DNA from 4 places in the Massilia sp. CFBP9026 genome. Region 3 is predicted to be linked to each of the others. Evidence: predicted binding sites of a transcription regulator. Region 3 holds the regulator's gene; each other region holds the start of a gene.
The links. The regulator sigma-54, encoded in region 3, starts transcription at its own class of promoters, with help from an activator protein. The targets are predictions, from matches to a motif close to TGGCANGNAANCTGCTTT.
Positions count from the first base shown of each region.

Region 1: the regulator sigma-54 is predicted to act here: its motif matches at 1,870-1,887, upstream of SOM28_RS12880 (MSMEG_0572/Sll0783 family nitrogen starvation response protein).
Region 2: the regulator sigma-54 is predicted to act here: its motif matches at 5,875-5,892, upstream of SOM28_RS20800 (circularly permuted type 2 ATP-grasp protein).
Region 4: the regulator sigma-54 is predicted to act here: its motif matches at 3,996-4,013, upstream of SOM28_RS25680 (PEP-CTERM sorting domain-containing protein).

Region 1 covers NZ_JAXCWH010000004.1:386,626-393,859, reverse strand. Annotated here, with positions in the region: gene SOM28_RS12890 (MSMEG_0567/Sll0786 family nitrogen starvation N-acetyltransferase) at 1-387, shown strand, start outside; gene SOM28_RS12885 (MSMEG_0569 family flavin-dependent oxidoreductase) at 384-1,664, shown strand; gene SOM28_RS12880 (MSMEG_0572/Sll0783 family nitrogen starvation response protein) at 1,950-2,432, shown strand; gene SOM28_RS12875 (Nit6803 family nitrilase) at 2,453-3,442, shown strand; gene SOM28_RS12870 (MSMEG_0568 family radical SAM protein) at 3,439-4,542, shown strand; gene SOM28_RS12865 (sll0787 family AIR synthase-like protein) at 4,539-5,528, shown strand; gene SOM28_RS12860 (MSMEG_0570 family nitrogen starvation response protein) at 5,521-5,808, shown strand; gene SOM28_RS12855 (UvrD-helicase domain-containing protein) at 5,892-7,234, shown strand, end outside.
Region 2 covers NZ_JAXCWH010000009.1:60,206-67,439, reverse strand. Annotated here, with positions in the region: gene SOM28_RS20810 (circularly permuted type 2 ATP-grasp protein) at 1-2,358, opposite strand, end outside; gene SOM28_RS20805 (transglutaminase family protein) at 2,393-5,752, opposite strand; gene SOM28_RS20800 (circularly permuted type 2 ATP-grasp protein) at 5,916-7,234, shown strand, end outside.
Region 3 covers NZ_JAXCWH010000012.1:18,632-25,865, forward strand. Annotated here, with positions in the region: gene SOM28_RS23410 (DUF5694 domain-containing protein) at 1-89, opposite strand, end outside; gene SOM28_RS23415 (enoyl-CoA hydratase/isomerase family protein) at 174-1,259, opposite strand; gene hpf (ribosome hibernation-promoting factor, HPF/YfiA family) at 1,385-1,744, opposite strand; gene SOM28_RS23425 (RNA polymerase factor sigma-54) at 1,820-3,298, opposite strand; gene lptB (LPS export ABC transporter ATP-binding protein) at 3,310-4,062, opposite strand; gene lptA (lipopolysaccharide transport periplasmic protein LptA) at 4,074-4,622, opposite strand; gene lptC (LPS export ABC transporter periplasmic protein LptC) at 4,664-5,272, opposite strand; gene SOM28_RS23445 (KdsC family phosphatase) at 5,284-5,835, opposite strand; gene SOM28_RS23450 (KpsF/GutQ family sugar-phosphate isomerase) at 5,835-6,857, opposite strand; gene SOM28_RS23455 (monovalent cation:proton antiporter family protein) at 6,990-7,234, shown strand, end outside.
Region 4 covers NZ_JAXCWH010000016.1:46,261-53,494, reverse strand. Annotated here, with positions in the region: gene SOM28_RS25685 (DUF3857 domain-containing protein) at 1-3,813, opposite strand, end outside; gene SOM28_RS25680 (PEP-CTERM sorting domain-containing protein) at 4,063-4,848, shown strand; gene SOM28_RS25675 (IS1595 family transposase) at 4,987-5,955, shown strand; gene SOM28_RS25670 (septal ring lytic transglycosylase RlpA family protein) at 6,020-7,054, opposite strand.

The DNA of each region.
Region 1 (7,234 bases), on a different contig from region 3:
CTGGCCGGCATGCCCGACCAGGTGATCGGCACCGTGCGCATCCACGACGAAGGCAGCGGCCTGTGGTTCGGCTCGCGGCTGGCCGTCGATCCGGCCTGGCGCAAGCATGCCCGGCTCGGCATCACCCTCATCCGCCTGGCGGTGGCCAGCGCCGGCGCGCTGGGCTGCAGCACATTTCGCGCCCACGTGCAAAGCCAGAACGTGCCCCTGTTCCAGCGCCTCGACTGGCACGTGCTGCACGAGGAAACCCTGCTGGGACGGCCGCATCACCTGATGCAAGCCGACCTGGCCAGCTATCCGCCCTGCCACACCCCGCAAGCCGGCTACGCCGGCCTGGCGGCCAGGCCGGCATCGTCGTCCAACCTTCCCACCGGAGAACCAGCATGACCATCCCCACCATCCTGCCTGCGCTCGATGCGCACTACGACGTCGCCATCGTCGGCGGTGGCCAGGCCGGCCTGTCCATGAGCTACTACCTGCAGCAGGCCGGCATCGGGCACATCGTGTTCGAGAAGCACGTGCAGACGCATGCCTGGCGCACCCAGCGCTGGGACGCGTTCTCGCTGGTGACCCCGAACTGGCAATGCCAGCTGCCCGGCCACCCGTATGCCGGCGACGATCCGCACGGCTTCATGCGGCGTGAGCAGATCGTCAACTACCTGGACGGCTTCATCGCCAAGGTCAATGCGCCGGTGCGCGAGGGCGTCGAGGTGCGCGAGGTGGCGCCTTTGGCGAGCGGCGGCTTCGCGCTGCGCACCAGCATCGGCGAGACCACGGCCGGCCAGGTCGTGGTGGCATCCGGCTGCTACCAGGAGCCGATCGTTCCGCGCCTGGCCGAGCGCCTGCCGGCCGGCATCGTGCAGCTGCACTCGGCCGACTACCGCAATCCGCACAGCCTGCCCGAAGGCGCGGTGCTGGTGGTCGGCTCCGGCCAGTCCGGCGCGCAGATCGCGGAAGACCTGCACCTGGCCGGCCGCCGCGTTCACCTGGCCACCGGCGACGCGCCACGCTGCGCGCGCTTCTATCGCGGCCGCGACGTGGTCGACTGGCTGGCCGACATGGGCTATTACGACAAGTCGGTCAGCGAGCATCCCTTGCGCGAAGGCGTGCGCGACAACACCAACCATTACGTCACGGGCCGCGACGGCGGCCGCGACATCGACCTGCGCGCCTTCGCGCTGCAGGGCATGCGGCTGCACGGCACCCTGACAGATCTTGATGGGACGCGGCTCGGCTTCGCGCCCAACCTGAAGGCCAACCTGGATCAGGCCGACCAAGTTTACAACCGCATCAACGCCTCGATCGACAGCTGGATCGCGGCCCAGGGCATCTCTGCCCCGCCCGGCGCCGCCTACGTGGCGCCATGGGAGCCGGACCCCGCGCAGGCCGACATGCTCGACCTGCGCGCCGAGGGCATCGCGGCCGTGATCTGGTGCATCGGCTTCGCGCCCGATTTCAAATGGGTCAATGCGCCGGTCTTCAATGGGCGCGGCCATCCGGTGCATGCGCGTGGCATCAGCAACCAGCCGGGCCTGTATTTCCTGGGACTACCGTGGTTGCACACCTGGGGTTCCGGGCGCTTCTCGGGCGTGGCGCGCGATGCCGAGTACCTCGCGGAGCACATCACCGACCTGGCAGGCGCACCGGCGCTGCGGTATGCCTGACATGCCAAGGTGCAGCGCGCGCGCCGTGATGTGGCATCTGCCGCACCGCCGCGATGCAACCCCGGCACGCTTCGCTTTAAACCTGCCGCCGTCATTGACTGGACGGTTTGACAGGATCGCTGTCGCGCACCGCGCCGGCATGCCTCTTGGACGGCGGCTTGAATGGACAACGCTCCATTCAATGCCTGCCCGAAGCGGCATTGACTGGCACGGAGCATGCAATCAATCCCCCTGTGCGGGCCTCGGTTTCCCGCACCAATTCAACCACTAGACAGGAGCACTACCATGCCAGCAGTTACCCAAGCCAAGCACCAGAAAGGCGACTTCTTCGTGGACTACGAGGAGAAGGTATTCGAGGACGTCAAGGCGAAGCCGGGCGAGAAAGCGCTGGTAACCTTCCACACGGTGGCCTATGAAGGCTCGATCGGCTTCGTCAACATGCTGCAGGCCACCCGCCTGCAGCGCAAGGGTTACGAAACCTCGATCCTGATGTACGGACCGGGCGTCACCCTGGGCATCCAGCGCGGCTTCCCGACCATCGGCGACGAGGCTTTCCCCGGCCACCAGAACTACAGCAAGCAGCTCACCAAGTTCATGGAAGAAGGCGGCAAGGTCTACGCCTGCCGCTTCGCGCTGCAGGCGCTGTACGGCCATGGCGAACCGGCGCTGGTCGAAGGCATCCGTCCGATCAGCCCACTCGACGTGCTCGACCTGAAGCTGCTGCACCTGCGCGACAACGCGGTCGTCATCGATACCTGGACCCTGTAGGCACCGGAGGAGGGCGGACCATGAACCAAGCGAACAGGGTGGTCAGGGCGGCGGCGGTACAGATCGCACCAAGCCTGGACAGCGCCGACGGCACCGTCGCCAAGGTCTGCGACGCCATCGCCGAGGCCGCGTCGCGGGGCGCGCAACTGGCGGTGTTCCCGGAGACCTTCGTGCCCTACTATCCCTACTTCTCCTTCATCCGGCCGCCCTTCGAGCAAGGTCCCGAACACCTGCTGCTGTATGAGCGCGCGGTGGTGGTGCCGGGACCGGTGACCCACGCCGTCGGCGCGGCGGCGCGGCGCCACGGCGTCGTGGTGGTGCTCGGCGTGAACGAACGCGACCACGGCTCGCTGTACAACACGCAGCTGGTGTTCGACGCCGACGGCGAGTTGATCCTCAAGCGGCGCAAGATCACGCCGACCTACCACGAGCGCATGGTCTGGGGACAGGGCGACGCCAGCGGCCTGAAGGTGGTCGACAGCGCCGTCGGCCGCCTCGGCGCGCTGGCCTGCTGGGAGCACTACAACCCGCTGGCGCGCTACGCGCTGATGGCGCAGCACGAAGAAATCCATGCCGCCCAGTTCCCCGGCTCGATGGTCGGGCAAATCTTCGCCGACCAGATGGAGGTGACGATCCGCCACCATGCGCTGGAATCGGGCTGTTTCGTCGTGAACGCTACCGGCTGGCTTACCGACGCCCAGGTCGAGGCGATCACGCCGGACCCAGAACGCCGCAAGGCGCTGCGCGGCGGCTGCTGCACCGCCATCGTCTCGCCCGAAGGCAAGCTGCTGGCCGAGCCGCTGCGCAGCGGCGAAGGCATGGTCGTGGCCGACCTGGACCTGGCCCTGATCACGAAACGCAAGCGCATGATGGATTCGGTCGGCCACTACGCGCGGCCCGAACTCCTGAGCCTCATGATCGATCCGCGCCAGACGGCGCCGATGCAAACCATGCAGACGGCCGAGCCGCACGGCACGCAGACCTCAACCCAAGCACTGGAGCAGCCATGAACCCCATGAACCAGCAGTTGATTGCGGAATTGCAGTCGGTCGGACTGAGGCTGGGCGATACCAGCGTCGGCGCGCCCAGCCGGCGCGGCGGCGCCGGCCCGACCGACCACAAGGCGGTCACGATCGACGGCCACACGGTGATGGTCCCGGTGCATACGGCCAGCTCCTGGAGCTCGCCCTACGTCGCCGCGCCGCGCGCCGACGGTTCGACCCGCATCGTGCGCGACGGGATCGAGCTGGCCGTCGTGTCTTTCCCGCGCCAGCCGCGCTTCTACAAGCTGCAGACCTACGACGGCGTTCCGTATTCGAAAATCGCCACGCTGCACGGCGCCGACGTGCTGGCGACCACGGTCCTGCAAAGCTGCATCCGCTACGAAAGCCGGCGCAAGTCCTGCCAGTTCTGCGCGATCGGCCAGTCGCTGGCGGCCGGCCGCACCATCCTGCGCAAGACGCCGGAGCAGCTGGCCGAGGTGGCGCGCGCCGCGGTGCTGCTCGACGGCGTGAAACACATGGTCATGACCACCGGCACCCCGAACGCCACCGACCGCGGCGCGCAGATCCTGTGCGAGAGCGCGTTCGCCGTCAAGTCGGCGGTCGACCTGCCGATCCAGGGTCAGTGCGAGCCGCCCGACGACGATGCATGGTTCCGCCGCATGCGCGATGCCGGCGTCGACTCACTGGGCATGCACCTGGAAGCCGTGACGCCGGCGGTGCGCGCGCGCATCATGCCGGGCAAGGCGAGCGTGCCCCTGGAACGCTACTTCAGCGCCTTCGAGGCGGCGGTCGACGTGTTCGGCGCGGGCCAGGTCAGCACCTACATCCTGGCCGGCCTGGGCGACACGCCAGACGCCATCCTGGCCGTGAGCGAGCGCCTGGTGGGCATGGGCGTGTATCCCTTCGTGGTGCCGTTCGTGCCCGTGACCGGCACGCCGCTCGAAGACCATCCTGCGCCCGATGCCGCCTTCATGCGCGCCATCCTGGCGCCGCTGGCGGAGATCCTCGCGCGCGGCAATCTGCGCGCGGCCGACATCAAGGCCGGTTGCGGGCGCTGCGGGGCCTGCTCGACCCTGTCGACCTACGAAAAGCGGCCGGCGGCATGAGGGACACCACGCTGGAAGCGCTGGCCGAATCCCTGCGCGCCAGCCCCGGTTTCGCGCACAAGCGCGACATCGAGGGCGTGCTGCCGGCCCTGCGCGGGGCCGCGCCCAGCGGCGTCGCCATCGGCGACGATTGCGCCGCGATTCCCGATGGCGACGGCTACCTGCTGTTCGCGATCGAAGGCTTTTTGAATCAGTTCGTCGAGCGCGAACCGTGGTTCGCTGGCTATTGCGGCGTGATGGTCAACGTGAGCGACATCTATGCCATGGGCGGACGGCCCACCGCGGTCGTGGATGCGCTGTGGAGCCGCGGCGGCGAGGCCGCCACGCCGGTGCTGGAGGGGATGGCGGCGGCCTCTTTCGCGTATGGCGTTCCCATCGTCGGCGGCCACAGCAATCGACGCACCGACCGCGAACAGCTGTCGGTCGCCATCGTCGGCCGCGCACGGCGCCTGCTCACGAGCTTCGATGCGCGGCCGGGCCAGCACCTGGTCGCCGCGATCGACTTGCGCGGCCGCTTCCAGGAACCGTATGCCTACTGGAATGCCAGTGTGGGCGCGTCGCCGGAGCGCCTGCGCGCCGACCTCGAGATCCTGCCGACGCTGGCCGAGGACGGCCTGGCGATGGCCGCCAAGGACATCAGCATGGCGGGCGTGGTCGGGACGGCGCTGATGCTGCTCGAATGTTCCGGCATCGGCGCCGTCATCGACGTCGATCTGGTGCCGCGCCCGGACGGCGTCGACCTGGAACGCTGGCTGGGCGTCTTTCCGAGCTATGGCTTCCTGCTCGGCGTCGACGACGCCCACCTCGACGCCGTGCTGGCGCGCTTCGCGGCGCGCGGCATCGCCTGCGCCGCGATCGGCCGCACGGAAGCGGGGAGCGCCGTCACGCTGCGGCGCGGCGCCGAACGGGTCGCGCTGTGGGATTTTGAACAGGAAGCCTTCATCGGCTGCAGTGAAGAACGCAATAGGGGAGGAAATCATGCCTGAAGTACGCTTTGTGGTCCGCTGGCCGGATGCCAGCACCGACGATTGCTATTCGCCGTCGACAGCCATCAAGGAGCATCTGGACGCCGGCACGCCGTATGCGCTGGCCGAGTTCCTGGCGCGCAGCCGTAGCGGGCTGACCGCCGCCAGCGAGCGGGTCCGCGCCAAATACGGTTTTGCCTGTTCGTCGGCCATGGACCAGCTGGCGCGCATCGAAAGGAGGGCGGCGGCCTTCCAGGATGACTGCGAGGCAGTCGTGCGGGTCGAACGATTTCTATCCTGACTTCGACCTGAGCGCATCCGGCAAACGTTGCGGCGGTGCGAACTGGATGGGCATACAGTAAAACGCGGCGGTATAATGGCCGGATGCAGACCCTTCTTCACAACCTTAATCCCGAACAATTGGCCGCCGTCACTCTGCCATCGCAGAGCGCGCTGATCCTTGCTGGCGCCGGTTCCGGCAAGACGCGCGTGCTGACCACGCGCATCGCCTGGCTGATCCAGACCAACCAGGTGTCGCCCGCCGGCATCATGGCGGTGACGTTCACGAACAAGGCGGCGAAGGAGATGCTGACCCGTCTGTCGGCGATGTTGCCAATCAATACACGCGGCATGTGGATCGGCACTTTCCACGGCCTGTGCAACCGCCTGCTGCGCACGCACTACCGCGACGCCGCGCTGCCGCAGACCTTCCAGATCCTCGACTCGCAAGACCAGCTGTCGCTCATCAAGCGCATGCTCAAGGCGCACAACGTCGACGACGAGAAGTATCCGGCCAAGACCCTGATGTACTTCATCAACAACGCCAAGGACCAGGGCCTGCGCGCCTCGCAAGTCGAGGCCTATGACCCGATCGAGCGCCGCATGGTCGAGTTGTACGAGTTGTACGATCAACAGTGCCAGCGCGAGGGCGTGGTCGATTTCGCCGAGCTGCTGCTGCGTTCCTATGAACTGCTGGCGCGCAATGGTCCGCTGCGCCATCACTACCAGATGCGTTTCCGCCACATCCTGGTCGACGAGTTCCAGGATACCAATGACCTGCAATACAACCTGCTGAGATTGCTGGCAGGGCAGGGCGAGACCGGCGGCGGCGCCATCTTCGCCGTGGGCGACGACGACCAGAGCATCTATGCCTTCCGCGGCGCCAACGTCGGCAATATGTCGGCCTTCGAGCGCGACTACCATGTCAAGAACCTGATCAAGCTGGAGCAGAACTACCGCTCGCATGGTCACATCCTCGACAGCGCCAACTACCTGATCGCCAACAACACCAAGCGCCTGGGCAAGAACCTTCGCACTGATGCGGGCCAGGGCGAGCCGGTGCGCGTGTACGAGGCCTCTTCCGACCTCGAAGAAGCGCAGTGGATCATCGAAGAGGCGAAAAGCCTCATGAACGAAGGCATGCCGCGCAACGAGATCGCGATCCTGTACCGCAGCAATGCGCAAAGCCGGGTGATCGAGCACGCGCTGTTCGCGGCCGGCCTGCCGTACACCGTCTACGGCGGCCTGCGCTACTTCCAGCGCGCCGAGGTCAAGCACGCCATCGCCTACCTGCAGCTGATGGACAATCCGCACAACGATTCGGCTTTCCTGCGCGTGGTGAATTTCCCCACCCGTGGCATCGGCGCGCGCTCGATCGAGCAGTTGCAGATGGCGGCCGACAGCTACGGCATCTCGCTGTACGCGGCCGTGCCCTATATGAGCGGCAA
Region 2 (7,234 bases), on a different contig from region 3:
CATATGCGTGCCGCAAGGACCGTTGGTCTGTTCGATCTTTCCCAGCGTGCCCAGGATGCCGTTGAGCTGGAAGACGATCGAGCGCGGATTGGTCTCGTCGAGCAGCAGCAGGTCGAGCACCGGCAGCCATTCGGGCTGGGCCCGGTAGCGGGCCCGGTAGGTGATGATGCTGTCGGATAGCTCCAGCAGCCAGTCGAGGTTGCCGCTCCCGTCCATCGCGAGCGCGCGCTGCAGCACCACGCTCTGGAATTGCAGGCGCTCCAGGCGGCGTCCGATCGACATGAAACGCCAGCCAAGATCGCGCGTCATGCCATCGAGGGCGAAGCCGGCCAGTGTCATCAGCGCGGCGGCGGCATCGTCGAGGATCGTCATGACCCCCGACTGCGAAGGCCGCTCGCCGGCGGCGGCGGCGGGCTGCACCATCCGGTTCAGTGCACGCCAGTTGTCGACCGAGAAGCGTTCGTGCAGCAGCCCGGCGAGCCGGTGCAACTGCTGCTGCTGGCGGGCCAGGCCGGGGACCGTGGGCGAGACGACCGCCGTCAGCAGGGCCGACTCGATCTCGGCATCGGTGAAGATGGGACCGGCCTGGCTGGCGCCGGGGCCGGCCGGCTTCTTGCCTTCGTCGAGCAGGCCGAACCAGATGCACAGCGCCTCGACGGTCGGCCATTCCGCGCCGCGCTGGTCGAAACGGACGTTGAACAAGAAATCGAGCGCGACCCGCAGCAGGCGGCAGATATTGTCGGTGCGTTCCGCATGGCGTCCGAACCACAGCAGGTTTTCCGCCACGCGGCTAGACAGGTTGGTGTCTTCCCGCACCAGGTCGCGGCCCGAGATGCTGCGCTGCTGCAGGCGGTGCACTTCGACCCTGGCGCGCGCCTGGACCCAGGTGTCCTTGCTGGATCCGCCCATCTGCATCGTCAGCACCCGCGCATCCGGTCCGGTAGCCACCCGGGTCAGGCCGCCGGGCATCACCACATAGCCGTTCGGGGTGGCGCAGGCAAACACCCGCAGGCCGACGGCGCGCGCCTCGAGGCCAGGCGCCGGCCCGTCCCGCCATACCGGCGATTGCGACAGCCGCACCAGTTCCTGGGCAATGTAATCGTTGGGATTGGCGCGCATCCTGGCGACGAAGGCCGCGCGCGCCTCGCCATCGAGGTCCTGGCCAAACAGCGCAGCCTGCGGACGCTGTGAAAAGCTGGGCTTGATGACCAGGCGATCGAGCCTGGCGATGACGGTGTCCAGCGCGCTCGGCTCGCCGCACCACCAGGTGGCCACCGACGGCATTTTCAGGGGCTCGCCCAGCAGGCGCTTCGATAGCGCCGGCAGGAAGCCGAGCAGGGCGCCCGATTCGAGCAGGCTCGAGCCGAGGCTGTTGGCGACCAGCACATTGCCGCGCATGGCGGCCTGGGTCAGGCCCGCCACGCCCAGCAGCGAGTGCTGCAGTTCGAGCGGATCGCACGATTCGTCGTCGACCCGGCGCATGATCACATGCACCCGGTGCAGGCCGGCCAGGGTCTTGAGGTACACCACCCCATCGCGCACCGTCAGGTCGCCGCCTTCGACCAGCGGCAGGCCGAGATAGCGCGCCAGGTAGGCCTGTTCGTAGTAGCTCTGGCTGCGCGGGCCTGGCGTGAGCAGCACGATCAGCGGCGCCTCGCCCTCGCGCAGCGGCGCGGGATGGTCGCCGGTCGCCGCGCACAAGCGCCCCCAGTGCACCAGGCTGTCGTGCATGGTGCGGAAGAACCTGCCGAGAGGCTGCACCTTCAGTTGGCGCAGCAGGTCGGGGAAGGTGGGGGCGATGATGGCGCGGTTTTCCAGCGCATAGCCGGCGCCGAACGGCGCCTGGGTGCGGTCGGCCATGACCCACCAGCGGCCATCCGGCGCGCGCGCGAGGTCGACCGCGTAGAAATGCAGGGCGACGTCGTCGTGGTGCCGCATGCCGTGGCAAGGGCGCAAGAAGCCGGCATGGCCGTCGACCAGCGCCGGCGGCAGCAGGCCCTCGTGCAGCATCTCCTGCTTGCCATACACATCGCCCAGAATCTTGTTGAGCAAGGTGGCGCGCTGGATCACGGCCGCCTCGATGCCGCTCCATTCCTCGTGCGGCAGGATCAGCGGCAGCACGTTCAGGTCCCATGGCCGCTGCTTGCCGTGGGCGTCGGCGGCCACGTTATAGGTCACGCCGTTCTCGCGCACCTGGCGCTGCACCATCTCGCGCCGCTGGCGCATCATGCCCGGCGCTTCCTGCTCCAGGTTGGCTAGCAGCGCACGCCAGTGGGCACGCGGCATCTTCGCCGCGTCGAGCATTTCATCGAAACCGTCCGGTGCGGCGAGATAATGGGCTAGTAACTGGTTGGACATGAAGGCAGCAATACGTTTGGTACGAAACAATAGGTCAAACCGGCTGCCAGCGCAAATCCAGCGTCATCGGGAAGCCCGGATTGGGCTCTTCCTTGCGTACCGTGAACGGGCCCGGCGTATGGCCATGCGGCCAGAACCGCGCAACCCGGCGCGCCTCGGCGGCGTTGGCATTGACCGGCGAGCCCGTTTCGTTGCGCCCGCCCGGATGCACCACATGATAGGTGCAGCCGCCGATCGAGCGGCCATTCCAGGTGTCGACCAGGTCGAAGACGAGCGGGGCCTGCACCTTGATGCTGGGGTGCAGCGCCGACCACGGGCTCCAGGCCCGGAAACGCACGCCGGCCACGTACTCGCCGGGCACGCCGGTCGGTTGCAAGGGCAGCATGCGGCCGTTGCAGGCCACCACGTGGCGGCCGTCGGTCAGGCCGGTGACCTTCAGCTGCATGCGCTCGACCGACGAATCGACATAGCGCGCGGTACCGCCGGCCGAGACTTCCTCGCCCAGCACATTCCACGGCTCGATCGCCTGGCGCAACTCCATCTCGACGCCCTCGTAGACGACGCTGCCGAAGCGCGGGAAGCGGAACTCGATGAAGGGATCGAACCAGCGGTCTTCGAAGGCATAGCCGGCCGCGCGCAGGTCGCGCGCGACGTCGCGGATATCCTGGGCGACGAAATGCGGCAGCATCCAGCGGTCGTGCAGGGCGGTGCCCCAGTGCACCAGACGGGCCTGGCAGGGCTGTTTCCAGAAGCGCGCCACCAGCGCGCGCAGCAACAGCATCTGCAGCAGGCTCATGCGTTCGTGCGGCGGCATCTCGAAGGCGCGGAATTCGACCAGACCCAGGCGGCCGGTCGGGCCGTCCGGCGAATACAGCTTGTCGATCGAAAATTCGGCGCGGTGCGTATTGCCGGTCAGGTCGACCAGCAGGTTGCGCAGCAGGCGGTCGACCATCCACGGCTTGTCGCCCGGGTGCAGGGTGGGCAGCACCTGGTCCATTTGCTGGAAGGCGATCGCCAGCTCGTACAGATTGTCGTCGCGCGCCTCGTCGACCCGCGGCGCCTGGCTGGTCGGCCCGATGAAGGTGCCCGAGAACAGGTAGGACAGGGCCGGATGCACCTGCCAATAGGTGATCAGGCTCTTGAGCAGGTCGGGCCGGCGCAGCATCGGGCTGTCGTCGACGCTGGCGCCGCCCAGGGTGGCGTGGTTGCCGCCGCCGGTGCCTGTGTGGCGGCCATCGTGCATGAATTTCTCGGTGCCCAGGCGCGTCAGGCGTGCTTCCTGGTACAGGGTCGTCACGTTGTGCACCAGCTCATTCCAGGTGGCGGCCGGATGGATATTGACTTCGATGACGCCAGGGTCGGGCGTGACGCTGAGCAACTTGATGCGCGGGTCGCGCGGCGGTGCATAGCCTTCGATCCGCAGCTTCATCTTGAGCCTGGCGGCAGTGGTTTCGACCGCACTGACCAGCGCCAGGTAATCCTCGATGCGCTTTTGCGGCGGCATGAACACATACAGGCGCCCGGCGCGCACTTCGACGCACAGCGCGGTGTGGATCACGTCGCGCGCGGCCGGTTCGGCTGGCGCGGCCGGCGTAACCGGTTTGCCGGCCCTGGCGGCCTTGTCCGCCGATTTGCCGGCGGCCAGACCCAGCACCGGGCGCCGGTCCTTCTTCACGGCCGGCAAGGCGGCGCGCGGCGCGAACGGATCGACATCGAACCCGGGATCGCGTTCTTCGGGCAGCACCCACGGCAGCGTGGCCAGCGGCAGGCGCAGGCCGATCGGCGAATCGCCCTCGAGCAGGTACAGGTTTTCGCGCCGCAGCGGCCAGGGCGAGGTGCGCCAGCTGGTGCCGAGCATGACGGCCGGGTCGTATTCCTTCGCCTGCAGCGGCAGCACATAGCCGGCCACCTGGCCCAGGCCGCGCTCGAGCAGGCGCGCCAGCCGGCGCCGTTCCTCCGGCGCCTTGAGGTCGGCTTGCAAGGGATCGAGGTTGCGCGGCAGCGCCTGCTCGCGCTGGGCCTGCAGCAGCACGTCTTCATAGGCCGCGATGGCGCTGCCCGCCGGCAGGCCGAGCGACTTGACCAGCTCGACGATGAAGTGGCCGGCTTCCTCGCTGCCATAGCCATCGTCGATATATTCGTCCGAGAACAGGGACGGATCGAGCCATATTGGCTGGCCGTCGACGCGCCAGAAGATATTCAGGGCCCAGCGCGGCAGCGGCTCGCCCGGATACCATTTGCCCTGGCCATAGTGCAGCATGCCGCCCGGCGCGAAGTGGTTTTTCAGCCGGTGCATCAGATTGCCGGCCAGTTCGCGCTTCTTGTCGCCGTGTGCCAGGGTATTCCATTCCGGTCCGTCCATATCGTCGATCGAGACGAAGGTGGGCTCGCCGCCCTGGGTCAGGCGCACGTCCTGGGCCAGCAGATCGGCATCGACCTGCTGGCCGAGACGGTCGATGGCCTGCCAGTCGGTTTCCGTGTACGGCTTGCTTACGCGCGGGTCTTCATGGATGCGGGTGACCGTCATCTCGTGGATGAAGGTGACCTCGGCCTGGTCGCTGAAGCCCGTCACCGGCGCCGCCGACGAGGGTAGCGCGGTGCAGGCCAGCGGGATATGGCCTTCGCCCGCCAGCATGCCCGAGGTCGGATCGAGTCCGATCCAGCCGGCGCCGGGAATGTACACCTCGGTCCAGGCATGCAGGTCGGTGAAGTCTTCGAGGGGGCCGCTCGGACCGTCGAGTGCTTCCTGGTCGGCGCGCAGCTGGATCAGGTAGCCCGAGACGAAGCGCGCCGCCAGCCCCATTTCGCGCAGGATCTGCACCAGCAGCCAGCCGGTGTCGCGGCATGAGCCGGAACACTTTTCCAGTGTGTCTTCCGGCGTCTGCACGCCAGGCTCCATCCGCAACAGGTAGGCGATATCGCGCTGCAGGCGCTGGTTGATCGCCACCAGGAAGTCGTTGGTATTCATCGGCTGCGCCAGCAGCTCGCGCCGCGCCGCCTCCACCCAGGCCAGCAGGCGGGGACCGGGCGGCTCGGCCTGGGCATACGCGCTCAGCTCCGCCTTGAGTTGCGCCGGATAGGCGAAGGGGAAATTCTCGGCATAGCTCTCGATGAAGAAATCGAAGGGATTGATGACGGTCATGTCCGCAATCAGGTCGACCGTGAACTCGAGTGTGTCCGTTTTTTCCGGGAACACGAAACGGCCGATGTAATTGCCGTATGGGTCTTGCTGCCAGTTGATGAAATGCTCTTGTGGCAGCACCGACAGCGAATACGACAGGATCGGCGTGCGCGCATGCGGGGCCGGACGCAGGCGCACCTCATGCGGCGAGAGGGCGACTTGCCGGTCATAACGGTAGCTGGTCTTGTGGTGCAGCGCGATCCGGATAGCCATGCGGGAATGCCTTTATAGGGGTGGTCACGAACGATACCAGCACATCGATATATTCCTGTTTCAACTGTGCACAAGCATGATTCATACCCGCAATATAATTCGCTGGTGCGGCGCCGCCGAGCTGGCACGTTTCTTGATTGCACCTATGCCACTGGAGGATCCGATGCCGAAATTTTACGATGAAATGTATTCCTCTGCGGCAACAGCAAGGCCTCACTACGACGCCTTCGCGCGCTGGCTTGCCTTGCAGTCGCCGCAACTGATCGCGCAAAAGCGGGCCGAGGCCGAGCTGACCTTCCAGCGGGTGGGCATCACCTTCGCCGTCTACGGCGACAATGCCGGCAAGGAGCGGCTGATCCCCTTCGACATCATCCCGCGCGTGATCGACGCCGCCGAGTGGGCCAAGCTGCAGGCCGGCCTGGTGCAGCGGGTGACCGCACTGAACCGTTTCCTGCACGACGTCTACCATGACCAGGATATCCTGCAGGCGGGCATCATCCCGCCCGAACAGATCCTGAACAATGCGCAGTACCGGCCCGCCATGAAGGGCGTCAGGGTGCCTTCGAATATCTACGCCCATATCGCCGGGGTCGACATCGTGCGCGCGGGCGAGGGCGAGTTCTACGTCCTGGAAGACAATCTGCGGGTGCCTTCCGGCGTGTCCTACATGCTGGAAAACCGCAAGATGATGATGCGGCTGTTCCCCGCGCTGTTCGCGAGCAACCGCGTGGCGCCGGTCGAGCACTATCCCGACCTGCTGCTCGATAACCTGCGCACCGTGGCGCCGCACGGCCTCGACGATCCGACCGTGGTCGTGCTCACGCCGGGCATGCATAACTCTGCCTATTTCGAACACGCCTTCCTGGCCCAGCAGATGGGGGTGGCGCTGGTGCAGGGGCAAGACCTGTATGTCAGCGACGACACCGTCTATATGCGCACCACGCGCGGGCCGAAGCAGGTCGACGTCATCTATCGCCGCATCGACGACGACTACCTTGATCCACGCGCTTTCCGCGCCGAGTCCACCCTGGGCGTGCCGGGCCTGCTCGACGCGGTGCGTGCCGGACGGGTCGGCCTGGCCAATGCCATCGGTACCGGGGTGGCCGACGACAAGTCGATCTATCCCTATGTGCCGGACATGATCGAGTTCTACCTGGGCGAAAAACCGATCCTGAACAACGTGCCGACTTACCAGTGCCGGAAGAAAGAAGATCTCGCGTACACCCTGTCGCGGCTGCCCGAGCTGGTGGTCAAGGAAGTGCACGGCGCGGGCGGCTACGGCATGCTGGTCGGGCCGGCCTCGACCCACGCCGAGATCGAGGCCTTCCGCGAGCGCCTGGTGGCCAACCCGGACGGCTATATCGCCCAGCCCACGCTGGCCTTGTCGGCTTGCCCGACCTATGTCGAAGCGGGCATCGCGCCGCGCCACATCGACCTGCGTCCCTTCGTCTTGTCGGGCAAGACCGTGTCGATGGTGCCGGG
Region 3 (7,234 bases):
AGCCGGCTCGGATCGAAGGCCGGCTGGTAGTCCTGCGCGGCGGCGCTGCCGCATAAAGTCATCGAGATCAGCAGGGCACGCAGGCGCATCGGTCTTCCTTTCAAATCATGAAGGCCCGATGTTCACACCCCGTCGCTACGATGTCACGCAAAAATGGATATGCATGGAAACGTTTATGCAAGATGCCTGAGCGGATGCGCGTGCTCCGGCCACACCGGTTCGAAGAAGCGCGCCACCATCCCGGGCGTGACCTGGTCGAGCGATGGCGGATTCCATTGCGGCGCATTGTCCTTGTCGATTACCAGTGCGCGTATGCCTTCCAGCACTTCGCCATGCTCGAAATTGTGGCGCACCAGCGAGCGTTCCATGCGCAGGCAGTCGGCCACGTCGAGCGCGGCGCCGCGCGCCAGCAGTTCGTGGGTCACGCACATCAACAGGGGCGAACGCTGGCGCATGGCGGCCAGCGCCTTGTGTGCGAACGGTGTTGCGTCGCCTTCGAGCGATCCCATGATCGCGGCGACCGACGCCGCGCCGAAATGCGCATCGATGCTCTTGCGCCGGACCTGCAATTCGCTTGCCCCCGCCATTGCAGCAAACGGCGCCGCGAAGGCGCGGATCGCCGCCGGCAGCCCGGCGCCTTGCGTCGACGCGATCAATGCCTTCAGGTCAGGCAACTCGGCGCTTGGCACGAACACGTCGGCCAGGCCGATATACAGCGCGTCGGCGGCGCCGATCGTCAGTCCGGTCAGGCCCAGGTAGTTGCCCAGCTGTCTCGGCGCATGCGACAGGAAGTGGCTGCCGCCGACGTCGGGGAACAGGCCGATGTTCACCTCGGGCATGGCCATCCTGGTACGCTCGGTCACGATGCGCAGCCCGCAATCCGGGCCGCCCTGGGCGATGCCCATGCCGCCGCCCATCACGACGCCATCCATGATGGCGATATAGGGCTTCGGATAGAAATGGATCAGGTGGTTCAGCGCGTATTCTTCGGTGAAGAAATCCTCGAGCAGCGCGCTGCCGCCCATCGGCGACGCATGGCCGACCTCATGGAAGAAGCGGATGTCGCCGCCCGCGCACAAGGCCTTCTCGCTGCTGCTGGTCAGTACGACCGCCTCGACCTGCCCGTCATGCTCCCAGGCGCGCAGCACGTCGGTCAGCGCGCGCACCATCTCGAGCGACAGCGAATTGAGCGCCTTTGGGCGGTCCAGGGTGATGATGCCGGTGCGGTTGGCGATGCGGGTCAGGACGTGGTCGGTCATGGCGTGATCCGTAATGGAAAGACATGCATTTTACCGAACACATAGATGCGCGTAGTACCGGGGAGGCTGGATGCAAAAAGGGCGTCCCCTCAGACGCCCTTAGCTAGTGTGAGCCCTGCGCCTGATCAGGCGACAGCAGCGTCTTCGCCGTCGATTTCCGGCATGCGTTTGATCGAAGTACGGCTATGGTCTTTCAGTTGCTGCTTGTGTTTGAGGATCTGTCGGTCCAGCTTATCCATCAGCGTATCGATCGCGGCGTACAGGTCTTGTGCAACGCTTGCCACGTGCAGGGTCTTTCCCGACACCTGGACGTTGATCTCTGCTTTCTGCCTTTTTTCTTTTTCAGTGAGGTTGTCGACGGCCAGGAAGACGTGGGTGTCGATCACCTGGTCGAAATGGCGAATGATGCGCTCGAGCTTATTCTGAACGTATTCACGGATGGCGGGGGTTACTTCGAGATGATGGCCACTGATTGTGAGGTTCATACACACTCCTTTGAAAATGTTGCACCGTGTGGACCGCACCAACGCGACAAGGCACGACGGGTGTGGACGGCGCAGTTACAAGGACTTGCGGAGGCTTACAGGGGGTATCTTGAGGGCTTCACGGTATTTTGCAACCGTGCGGCGCGCGATGACCATGCCTTGTTCCCCGAGCATCTCCGCGATCTTGCTATCGGATAAAGGGTTCCTAGGGTCTTCTGCTCCTGTCAATTGTGCGATGAGCGCACGGATTGCCGTCGAGGATGCTTCGCCTCCCGCCTCGGTGGCAACGTGGCTGCCGAAGAAATACTTCAACTCAAACATGCCGTGCGGGGTCAGCATGTATTTCTGGGTTGTGACACGAGAAATTGTGCTCTCGTGTAGGCCTAGTGTATCAGCTATCTCACGTAAAACAAGGGGCCGCATGGCAACCGCGCCATGGGAGAAAAAATTGCGCTGGCGCTCGACGATGGCCTCCGCCACACGCAGGATGGTGTCGAAACGCTGGCGCATATTCTTGATGAGCCACTTCGCTTCCTGCATCTGCGCGCCCATCTGCGCCTCGCTCTTGCCCTGCTTGAGCAGGCTGGCGTACAGGCTGTTGACGCGCAGGCGCGGCATCACGTCGGGGTTCAGGGTGACCGCCCAGCCGCTCTTGGAACGGCGCACGATCACGTCCGGCACCACATAGTCCGACACGTTCGAAGCGAACGCCGCGCCCGGGTGCGGATTGCATTGGCGCACCACGGCCTGCACCTCGCGCAAGTCTTCGTCGTCGCAGTCGAGCGCTTTTTTCAGCTTGCTGTATTCGCGCTGGGCGAACCAGCTCAGGTAACCCTCGACGATCTTGAGGGCCATGCGGCGCGTGACCATCGGCACACCCGGCATGCGCCGGATCTGCAGCGCCAGGCACTCGGCCGCGCTGCGCGCGCCGACGCCCACCGGGTCCATGCTCTGCACCAGCGCCAGCGCGCAGCGCAGCTCGTCGATCTCGATATCGAGCTCTTCGGGCAACCGCGCGTGGATCTCGTCGAGCGGTTCCTCGATGTAGCCGTTGTCGTCCAGCGCATCGATCACCAGCTCGGCCAGCGCACGGTCGCGCGCCGACAGGGTGGCTTCGCGCACCTGTTCCATCAGGTGTTCGCGCAGGGTGATGGCGCAGGCTTCCAGTTGCGGGCGGCCGTCCTCGTCCTCGCCGCCGCTGCCGGAAGACGGCGCACCGCCCTCGCTCCAGTCGGCATCAACGCGATCGTTGTCGGCGCCGCCCTCGAAACCTTCGCCATCCTGCGCCGGCGCACCCTCGCCCTCGGCCTGCTGGCCGGGCGCCGGCGGCGCTTCGCCGCTGGCGGGTGCATTGTTGATCGCGCCATCGGCCAGCAAACGCACCGACCGGTCGAGCGGATCGTCGAGCCGCTCGAGCAAGGGGTTATCGCCCAGTATCTGCTCGATCTCCTGGTGCAGCTCGAGCGTCGACAGTTGCAGCAACCGGATCGACTGCTGCAGTTGCGGCGTAAGCGCGAGGTGCTGCGAAGTGCGGAGTTGCAGGGACTGTTTCATCTAGGCGTCGCTCACATGCGGAAGTGTTCACCCAAGTACACGCGGCGCACCGACTCGTCCGCGATGATGTCGTCAGGGCGGCCGGAGGCAAGCACCGCGCCCTGGTTGATGATGTAGGCGCGGTCGCAGATGCCAAGCGTCTCGCGCACGTTGTGGTCGGTGATCAGGACACCGATCTGGCGCTCCTTCAGGAAGCGCACGATGCGCTGGATCTCGATCACGGCGATCGGGTCGACGCCGGCGAACGGTTCGTCGAGCAGCACGAAGCGCGGATTGGTCGCCAGCGCGCGCGCGATCTCCACGCGGCGGCGTTCGCCTCCCGACAGCGACAGCGCCGGATTCTCGCGCAGCTTCTCGATCTGCAGGTCGGCCAGCAGGGTGTCGAGGCGCTCGTTGATCTGGTCTTTCGACAGCGGCTTGCCGTTGTCCTTCTGCAGCTCGAGCACGGCGCGGATGTTCTCTTCGACCGTCAGCTTGCGGAATACCGAGGCCTCCTGCGGCAGGTAGGACAGGCCCAATACGGCGCGGCGGTGGATCGGCAGGCTGGTGATGTCGGTGCCGTTGATGTCGATCGAGCCGGCGTCCGACGGCACCAGGCCGACGATCATGTAGAACGAGGTCGTCTTGCCGGCGCCGTTCGGGCCCAGCAAGCCGACCACTTCACCGCATTCGACCTGCAGCGACACGTCGCGCACCACCAGGCGCTTGCCATAGCTTTTCTGCAGGCCCTTGACGACCAGGGTGCTGCAATCGCCCAGCTCCATCGGGATTGCCGTCATTGCGCTCCTCCGGCTGGGGTGCGCTTGGGCGAGAGGATCAGGGTGCCGCGACCGCCGCCAACCTTGCTCTGGCCGCTGACGTCGTTGCGCACGGTGGCCACTTCCTTGCGGCTGTCATACGAGATGAAAGGGCCGGTGACCTGGTTGCTCAGTTGATCGTTTTCCAGTTCCTTGATCAGGGCATTCGAGTACAGGCGCACCAGCTCGGCGCGCTCGTCGTACTCGATGCGCTCGGCCTGGCCCTCGACCCACAGGTTGGGACCGCCGTCGCGCTTCTGGCGGAACGTGGTGAGCTTGCCGTTGTTGGCGGTGAGCGTTACCGTCATATAGCCTTCGGGCGTTTCCCTGACCACGGCGCGGTCGGCCTTGAGCAACAGCGTACCGCGGGTAAGGATCACGTTACCAGTAAGGGTACGCACGCCGTTGACCCCGTCGAGATCGGCGGAATCGTATTCGACCTGCGCGGGCTTGAGCGAGTCGGCACGTTCGGCGGCTGCCGTCAGCGACAGCAGGGAAAGGAGTACGGCGGCAAATAATTTTTTCATGATAGGGAATGCTGGTCCTGGGTTATCACACGGTGCAGGGCTTACTGGCGCGGGCGTGGCGGATAGATTATCTGGCCTCGGCTGGACATGTGCACTTGCTGGGTGGCGTTGTTGGCGACCATGCCGGTGCCTTTCACGCTCGATGCCCCAAGCTGCAGGTCAACCGGGAGGTCGGTCTTGACGATCTCTTCGTCGGGTAGCACGGTCAGCGCCTGGCTACGCAAGTGCAAGGACTCGCTCTGCGCGGTCTTCGGGCGCTGCAGGTCGACGTCGCCCATCAGTTCGACCCGGTGCTCTTCGTGGAACACCTGGGCGTTCCTGGCGACCACCGTCATTGGCGGGCGGCCCGGCTCGACGCCGCGCAGCAGCGGCTGGTCGACATGCGAGACGTCGCCGCGCGGGATGTGGGCCAGGTGCTTGCCCGACAATACATAGCTCGGCTGGCCATTCTCGGTCATGCGCACGAACGAGAAATTCTCGACGATGTAGTCCGGTTCGTCCGGCGGCCCGCCCAGCTGGGCGTCGATGTCGGAGGCCTGCATCAGTTGCAGCAGCCAGAAGCTGCCGAAGGCGAAGAAGACGCCGATCACGATCATCGCCAGGAGATTCCAGCGATGCGCGGTACGCTTGTTTTGGACGATGGTGGCCATGGTGCGTGACCTCAGGCGAAGTACGGCGCGAGCGCCTGGTCATAGGTGCCCTGGGCGCGCATCACGAGATCGCACACCTCGCGCACCGCGCCGCGGCCGCCGCCATTCTTGGTGACGTAGTGCGCGCGGTGCTGCACCTCTGGATGGCCGGACGGCACCGCGACGGCGAAGCCGACGCGCGCGAACAGCGGCAGGTCGATCACGTCGTCGCCGATGTAGCCGCACTGCTCGGCGGTGAAGCCGGTGGCCTCGAGCAGCTTGGCGAAGCCGATGCGCTTGTCGTGGATGCCCTGGTGGACGTGCGAGATGCCCAGATCGGCCGCGCGCTTGACGACGATCGGCGACAGGCGCGCGCTGATGATCGCGGTCTGCACGCCGGTCTTGTTCAACAGCTGGATGCCCAGGCCGTCGAGCACGTTGAAGGTCTTGGTGACTTCGCCGTCGGGACCATAGGTCAGGCTGCCGTCGGTCAGCACGCCGTCGACGTCGAAGATCATGACCTTGATGCGGGCCGCGCGTTCCATATGGGCCAGCGGGGTAATGGCGGGAATGAATTCACTCATCAAATCACCTTGGCGCGGGTCAGGTCGTGGATGTGCAGCGCGCCGACCAGGCGGTCGTCTTCATCGACCACCAGCATCTGGTTGATGCGGAATTCTTCCATCACGGCGACGGCGTCGACCGCCAGCTGCTCGGGGCGCACGCGGCGCGGGTTGGCGTGCATCACGTCGCGGATCTGGATGTCCGAGAAGTCGTGCATGCGCTCGATCACGCGGCGCAAGTCGCCGTCGGTGAACACGCCGACCGGACGGCCTTCGGCGTCGACGATGGCGGTCATGCCGAGGCCCTTGCGGGTGACTTCGAGCAGCGCTTCGACCAGCGAAGTTTCGGGGCGCACGCTCGGCACCGCGTCGCCGCTGCGCATCACGTCGCGCACATGGGTCAGGAGGCGCCGGCCCAGCGCGCCGCCCGGATGCGACAGCGCGAAGTCTTGTTCACGGAAGCCGCGCGCGTCGAGCAGCGCCACGGCCAGCGCATCGCCCATGGCGAGGGTGACGGTGGTGCTGGTGGTCGGCGCCAGGTTGAGCGGGCAGGCTTCCTTGTCCACCGCGATGTTCAGGTGCACGTCGGCCAGCTTGGCCAGGCGCGAGGCTGGTTTACCGGTCATGGCGATCACGCGTGCGCCAAGACGCTTGACGGCCGGCAGGATGTCCAGGATCTCTGACGATTCGCCCGAATTGGAAATCGCGATCAAGACGTCATTTTTGGTGACCATGCCCAGGTCGCCGTGCGCGGCTTCGCCCGGGTGCATGAAGAAGGCCGGGGTGCCGGTGGACGCCAGGGTGGCGGCGATCTTGCGGCCGATGTGGCCCGACTTGCCCATCCCGGACACGACCACGCGGCCGTCGCAGGCCATGATCAGCTGCGCGGCGCTCACGAAACTGTCGTCGTCGCCCAGGCGCGCCTGCAGCGCGCGGATGGCGTCCGCTTCGATCGACAGCGTTTCGCGGCCCAGGTCCAGGACGCGCCGGGCCAGGGTTTCGTCAAAACTTTTCGGCATTATTTTTTCATCGGTTACACTCATTTTGGCAGTATAAACGAATTGGGAAAGCAAAAAACTTGCCAGTCGTAACAAACGATAACAAGCGACCGCCGCACCACACCTGGCTAGTGCCATAAGATCAACACTTTTGCTGTTTATCCCAGCTTCGCACCAATGCATTCCGGCCTCGAACTCACCCTCCTCCTTCTGGGCTGCGCCGTCCTGGGCGTGGTCGTCTTCCGTAGCCTGCAACTGCCGCCGATGCTCGGCTACCTCGCCGTCGGCGTCCTGATCGGCCCCCATGCCCTGGCCCTGGCCGAAGACAGTCCCACCACCCATGCGCTGGGCGAGTTCGGGGTGGTGTTCCTGATGTTCTCGATCGGCCTGGAGTTCTCGCTCGGGCAGCTGCGCTCGATGCG
Region 4 (7,234 bases), on a different contig from region 3:
GTCCCTGGGCACGATTTCGCCATCCTGCAGGGTGCTGGCAACCTCGGTCATCGCATCGAGGTCGCCGTTGTCGGCGGCTTTCAGGTACCACCGGTAAGCCTCGGCGGGATTCGCGGCCACGCCGCGACCGAAGTTGTACTGCTGGGCCAAGTTGTATTGCGCGGTCACGTCGTCCAATCCGGCGGCCTTCAGGTACCAGCCATGCGCCTGCACGGGGTCGCGCGCCAAGCCCTTCGCGTTTTCCAGGAAGTAGCCATACTTGGTCATCGCCCTCACATAGCCCTGCTCGGCAGACTTGCGATACCAGGCGACAGCCGTCCGTTCATCGGCCGCGACGCCGTCGCCATACTCGTAACGCAGGCCCAGGTTATGCTGTGCGATCGCATTGCCCTGTTCGGCCGACTTGCGATACCAGGCGACGGCCTGCTTCATGTCCTTGCTCAGCCCCTCCCCATTTTCGTACATATAACCCAGGTCGAGTTGGGCCGTGGCGCTGCCCTGGTCTGCCGCGGCGCGATACAGCGCCGCCGCCGCAGGCAGGTCGCGCGCCACCCCGCGCCCCTCGTACAGCGCCCGTCCCAGGGCATAAGCGGCATTGGCCACGCCGCGCGCTGCCGCACGCCCGTACCAGAAAATCGCATAAGCGGGATCCTTCGGATAGCCCTCGCCATCGAAGTAGCGCCAACCCACCATGGCCATCGCGTACGGATTGCCCAGTTCGGCACTGGTGCGCAGCAGCGCCACCGCCTTTTGCTCATCCTTCGGCAACCCCTGCCCGAGCCGGTAGAACTCGGACAGCGCGAAATAAGCCGTGGCATCGCCGTTGTCGGCAGCCCTGCGGTACCACTGCGCCGCCGCGGCCAGGTCGGCGGGGACGCCGCGACCGTTTTCATACGCCCATCCGAGCCTGAACTGGGCCTGTGCATCGCCGCGCTCCGCGCGCCCGGTCAACTGGCGCACATCGGGATTGTCGGGAAGGGACGGCTCTTGCGCGTTGCTGCTCGCGTTGAACTGCTTCCTCAGCTCGGCCATGGCCTGGAAGTACAGGGTGGAGCTGCGGATGCCGGTTTCCTCCAGGCGCCTGAATGCCGCCACGGCGCCCGCCTTGTCGCCGGCCGCCAGCCGCTGCTGCCCGACGTAGAACAGCGCTTCCGTCAACGCATGGGCGCGGGAATGCTCGGGCATCGCGTCGACCTGCGCCAGCAGCGCGTCCTGGCCGATCAGCCCCGCCTGCATCGCCAGCAGCGGCCGGGGCCACGGAGCATCCGGCGCGCTCGCGGCGCGCTGCAAGGCGCCAGGCGGCAGCGGGCGTCGGCCGCGCTGCAACAAGGCGAGTTGGTCGATGATGTCGAGTTCGGCGCCGGCCGACGGGTCGGCCTTGGCCTGCGCGTCCAGATAGCGCCCCATGGCTGCCAGCGCCTGGTCGACCTCGCCCTGCTCCATGAGCGCCCAGGCCAGGTTACGCAGTCCGGTGGCATCCCTGGCGGCCAGCTCGCCGTCGAGCTGGCGGTACAGGCGGACACTGGACGCGTGGTCGCCGGCCTCGAAGGCCAGCGCCGCGCGGCAGGCCCGCGCATCCGGATCGCTGGCGTCGTCCCTGACGATGCGCTGCGCGCGCGCCAGCATGGTCAGGGTGGGCTCCTCCAGCAGCCCCCTGGTATCGCGCGCCAATCTCACCAGCAGGCAGGCATCGGCGCGCGCGATCTTGCCGTCGTCGAGCTTGTCCATCTCCAGCACCAGCTCGCCGGCCACCGCAGCCATGCGCACCAGGTCGACGTCGCGGGCGCTGTAGCCAAGCGCCTGGACGCCGATCTTGTCGCTCGCTCGCAGGCTGTAGCGGCCATATGCCAGCTCGTCGAGCTGCTTGCCTTGCGCGTGCAGCTCCGGCACGTCGGCGGCCGGGATGGTGAGCGCCTTGGCCCGATAGTCGACCATGTGGTTGACCTGGTTGCCGCGGAAGACGTAGCTTTCCTGGGCCTGGAAATAGCGGTTGTCGATATGGCGCGACCATGGCGCCTGCCTGGCGCGCACGTCGTCCGGCCAGACGATGTCGAGACGATAGCGCCCATGGAAGCGCGCCGCCGGCATCTCGAGCGGAAACTGCCGCACCAGGTTGTCCGGCAGCGTCAGCACGCCATCGAGCGGACGCACGCGGTAGTCGATTGCATGCGCGCCATCGACCGGCTTGACCGCCTTGGGCAGGCGAAAACGTGCGCGCAGCTCCAGCTGGTTGGCCTGTTTGTCGTCGACCACCGCGGGCGCTTCGAGCAGGACGACGCCGGGATAGCGCTTCTCGTAATCCCTCAGCGCGGTCTTCTTCAGCTCCAGCGGAGAGAGCGCGGCAAAGCCCGGGCGCGCACGCTCGGCCATCCCGGCGCGGAAGATCTCGCGCGTTGCCAGCGCGGCGTCGCCCTCGTAGTCCGCGACCGTGATGGTTTCCACGACCTCGTATTCGGGGACCTGTCCATCCTGTTCCGGCAGCACGATCAACGCGGTGGCGGAAGGATCGACCGGCAAGCCTGCGGCACCGGGGAACGGCGCCGACAGCTTCGCGAGCGGCGCCTGCTGGCCGGCGCCGGTCGGGTCGACGTAATAGCGTTTGCCATCGACCTGCAACTCCACGATGACGTGGTCGAACCAGCCCGGCGACGGCCCGCCCTTGGCCGGCAGTTGCGGCGCGCTGGCCGACAGCAGCACCGGCCGCGCCGCGATTCCAAGCTCCCCCAGCAGCGCGACCAGCAGGTAGCTCTTGTCCTTGCAATCCCCGAAACGGCGCTGGAGCACCGTGGCGGGGGCTTGCGGCTTGTGCGAGTTCTCGCCGATCGCGACGCTGAAGTAGCGGACCTCGTCCTGCACCCATTGCAGGGCGGCCGCCGCCTGCGCCGAGGGCGTGCCCTGGCTGCGGAACCGGTTGGCCAGTGACTTGAGCGCGGGACTGCTGTCCGCTGGCGGGAACAACCCGCTGGCCCAGCGCGCCACCGAAGCCCAGTCGGGGAATTCGGACAACTGCAGCGTCCTGGCCGGCAAATAATCGCGGGCAACGGAAGGCTCGGACTCGATCGCATCGATGCCGCTGCCCTCGAAGACCAGCATGTCGAGCGCCCCGCCCTGGATGCTGCGGGGCGCGATCGGGACGCTGCGGTAGTCGCCAAGCTGGCGCCAGGCCGGCTTGCGCCCCTTCGGGTAGAGCACGGTCAGCCGGCGCCGCTCGACCGGCGACGCGCGGTCCCACGCATACTCGCCGAACCACTGTTTCCCGAACACCGGGTTGGCGCCCGCCACGCTATAGGTCAGCCACAAGGTATCGCCGATCCTCACGTCTTCCAGCAGCAACTGGACGGTGCTGGCGCCGCCGTACATGCCCTGTCCGAGCGCCTCCTCGCGCTGCAGGACGCGCGCATCGACGGTCGCGGTGCGGTCCAGCACCTTTCCATCGCGCAGAATTGCGACGCGGTGCAGGTTCAGGGTCTGGTAGTCGGCGTGGTAGCTCAGGCTCACCTGCCCGATCGCCGGCAGCGCGCTGCGGTCGTTGACCTGGATCGCGCGGTTGACGAGATAGGCGGGCTGGTCGGCGACGAGCGCCTGCGTCTCGTCGAGGCGCAACACCACGGCATCGAGGCGTTCGGTGCGCGGTATGTCGGCCAGCGGCTGGGCCCAGCCCGGCAATGGCGCCGCGCGCTGCCAGCCTGGCTTGCCTGGCTTGCCTGGCTTGCCTGGCTTGGCAGCGGCAGCGTGCCCGGAAGGGGCGGCAAGGACGGAGGAGACATTCGAGCACGCCAGCAGCGTGGCAAGGGCAATGGGAGCGTAACGCATGAGGATAGTTTTCAGTATTTACTGAAGAGTAACCATGGGCTTTCCGCCTTGCAAGGGTCCTGCGTGGATCGTCGCGCGACTGTAGCGAAAATGAGAAGGGCCGACCTTCGAGGTGTCGAAAATCTTTACATCAATACTTATGCCATAAAACTTAAGTTAATCAAATCAAAGACTTATCGAGCTGGCACGGCAGTTGCTTATTATCAAAACAAGTTGTTTTCATAAAATATAAATTACTCTGGGGAAATCATGAAAAAGATCTTTGGTACTGCACTGCTGGCTGTTGCTTGCGCGATCTCGACCTCGGCCTCTGCCGCAATCCTGGACATGGACAGCACGTTTGGTCCTGGAAAGCTGTCGAACGGTAGCTACAATCCCGTCTACGGCGGACTGTCCAACCTGACCGGAAACTACGAGGTCAACAGCCTGTCGTTCTCCTTCACCTTCCTGGACGATGGCACGGATACCTGGAGCAAATCGACCAAGACCACGACGACCATTGGCAATTACCAGCCGCACCCGTGGACCAACTGGAAGTACCGCGAAGTCGGCGTGACCAATACGACCACCAAGACGTCCGAGCAGGAGAGCGCCATGCTGATGTTCGGCGATCTGGTGCTCGGCAGCGGCGCGACGAAGCTGTTGACGACGCAGGAAACGACCGGTTCGTACTCCTACCTCCACTACGACGGGGCGGAGTGCAAGAAGCAGAAACACAAGGAGAAGTGCACTTACTACAAATCGGTCGTGACCAACACCGATGTCCTGGTCAAGAACGACTACAAGGGCGGCTTCGAGCTGACCGGCACGATCACCGAAAAGTCGCTGATCCAGCAGATACTCGAACATGGCGCACTGTCGCTGAACCTCGCGATCGGCGGCGACCTGATGCTGACCGGCAGCAAGGTCTCGCTCGACTACACGCAGATCGAGACCCCGGCCGAAGTGCCTGAACCAGCGAGCCTGCTGCTCGGCGCCGCCGGACTGGCCGCCATCGGCTTCCTGCGTCGTCGCCGCAACGCCGCACAGGCATAAGCGGTTTCCTTCCGCTCGAAGAAATGGCCGGTTCGCCGGCCATTTTTCATGGCGCTGTCATCGTTAGATATGGATGAGCATTGAACTGCTGAGCTGACCCGCGGTCCAATCCTGGTCGTCATCGATCGGGAGCGCACGATGAAAGCGCCGAAGTTCGAGAAGCTGTTCGCCCAACTGCCTCAACTGAACCAGCCGCAGCGTCAGCAGGTGCTCGCCGCCCTGCATCCAGCAGCCGGGCTCGACCGGGTGGTCGCCCTCATCGACGAGATCCGGTCAAAGGGGCGCTGCTGCCCGGATTGCGGCTGCGAGCGTTGCCATCGGCATGGTCACGCTAACGACCTGCAACGCTTTCGCTGTTGCGCGTGCGGCCGCACGTTCAACGACCTGACCGGTACACCACTGGCGCGGCTCAGGCACAAGGGCAGGTGGCTCGATTATCTGGACACGGTGCTCGATTCCCGCACGGTCCGCTCTGCGGCCAAGCGGGTCGGCGTGCACCCCAACACCACCTTCCGCTGGCGCCATCGCTTTCTCGACCGGGTCAAGGACGACCGGCCCGAGCGCCTTGTCGGCATCGTCGAGGCCGATGAAATGTTCCTGCTCGAATCGCAGAAGGGGTCACGCAAGCTCGATCGCAAGCCGCGCAAGCGTGGCGGCAGAGCCGCCTTGCGCGGCATTTCGCACCACCTCGACTGCATCCTGGTGGCGCGCGACCGCAGCGGCCAGACCATCGACGCCGTGACCGGTCGCAGCGCCTTGAAGGTGGCCCAGCTGGTCAGACACTTGCTGCCGAAACTCGATCCCCAGGCGCTGTTGGTCACCGATGCCAACGCCGCCTATCCCGCCTTCGCCCGTGCCCATGGCGTCGCCCACCAGGCCGTCAATCTCAGTGCCGGCGAACGCGTCCGCAACGGCGCCGAGGGCGCCATCCACGTTCAAAATGTCAACGCCTATCACCGGCGCTTCAAGGAATGGCTGGCACGTTTCCATGGCGTGGCGTCACGCTGGTTACCCAACTACCTGGGCTGGCAGTGGACGCTCGATGGCGGGCGGGTCACTTCTGTCGAACAATTGCTGCGTATTGCATTCGGGGTCATCAACAGATAACGGTGACAGCGCCTTTTTCATGGCGCTGTCGCCGTTGGCCATGGGCCGTCCATGGCCGGACGAATCAGCGCTGGACCACGATCGGCTTGAAGCCAAGGCTGGCCGGCAGCGCGCGCATGGCTTCCAGCGCCTCGGCGCGGCTGGCGTAGGGGCCGCCATACAGGCGGTTCAGGGAACCCACCTTCACCACCTCCAGCTTGCCCAGCTCGACGCCGGCATTGGTGATCTTTTCGCCCATCGCCTCGGCGGTGCCGGCCCGGCCATAGGCGCCGAACTGGATGAAATAACGTCCGGCGCTGGTGGGAGCCGAAGCGGGAGCGGACTCGGCAGCAGCCGGCTCCGCCTGCCTCACCAGCGCCGCGCTGTCGGAATGGATCCGGTCTTCCAGCATCAGCGCCTCGATCTCGGGCGGCGCCGATTGCGCGATCGATGCGACTTCGCGGCGCGCGGCCGCGATCTGCGCCGGCGGGATGATCGGATCGCCCGGGAACAAGCGTTCGATCTCGACCTCGTGGCTCCCCTTGCCCAGCAGGCCGAGCTTGAGCGCCGCCGTATACGAAACGTCGATGATGCGGCTGGCGTGGAAGGGACCGCGGTCGTTGATGCGCACCACGACCGAATTGCCGGTATCGAGGCTGGTCACGCGCACATAGGATGGAATCGGCAGGGTCGGATGCGCGGCCGTCATCTTGTACATATCGTACAGTTCGCCGGACGCCGTGCGCTGGCCATGAAACTTGACGCCATACCAGGTGCTGACGCCACGCGCGCTGTACGGCACGTCATTCCCCAGCGGCGTATAGGTCTTGCCCAGCACCGTGTAGGGACGGCTGGTCCACTTGTTGAAGGGCTCGGCCTTGACCACGGCGTCCGGCACGTCGAGCAGGCCGTCGGGAATGTTGTCGCCGGGGCCGTCGTCCTTGTAGTAACCGCCGCGGCCCGACTTGGCGGCCGGTAGCTGGGGCGCCTTGCCATGCTTGGCGGTCGGTTTATGTGGCCAGGGGAAAGGATTGAGCCGTTTGTGTTCTCCGGTGCTGCTGCAGGCTGATACTAAAATGGCAACCGGTATGACCGCCAGGAAGCTTGTACGAACGCCCATTGGCTGTCCTTTATCGTGTTGGAACGACACCCAGTCTACGATGTCTTGTCGTACTCATCAATATACAGGCATCAAGTCGGGACGAATTGATGCCTGTTTTATCACGGGGCGGGATGATCCGGTGGCCAACCGCGGGCTCCGGTTTAGCGCCGGATATCCTGACAGCCAACCATCACTGCG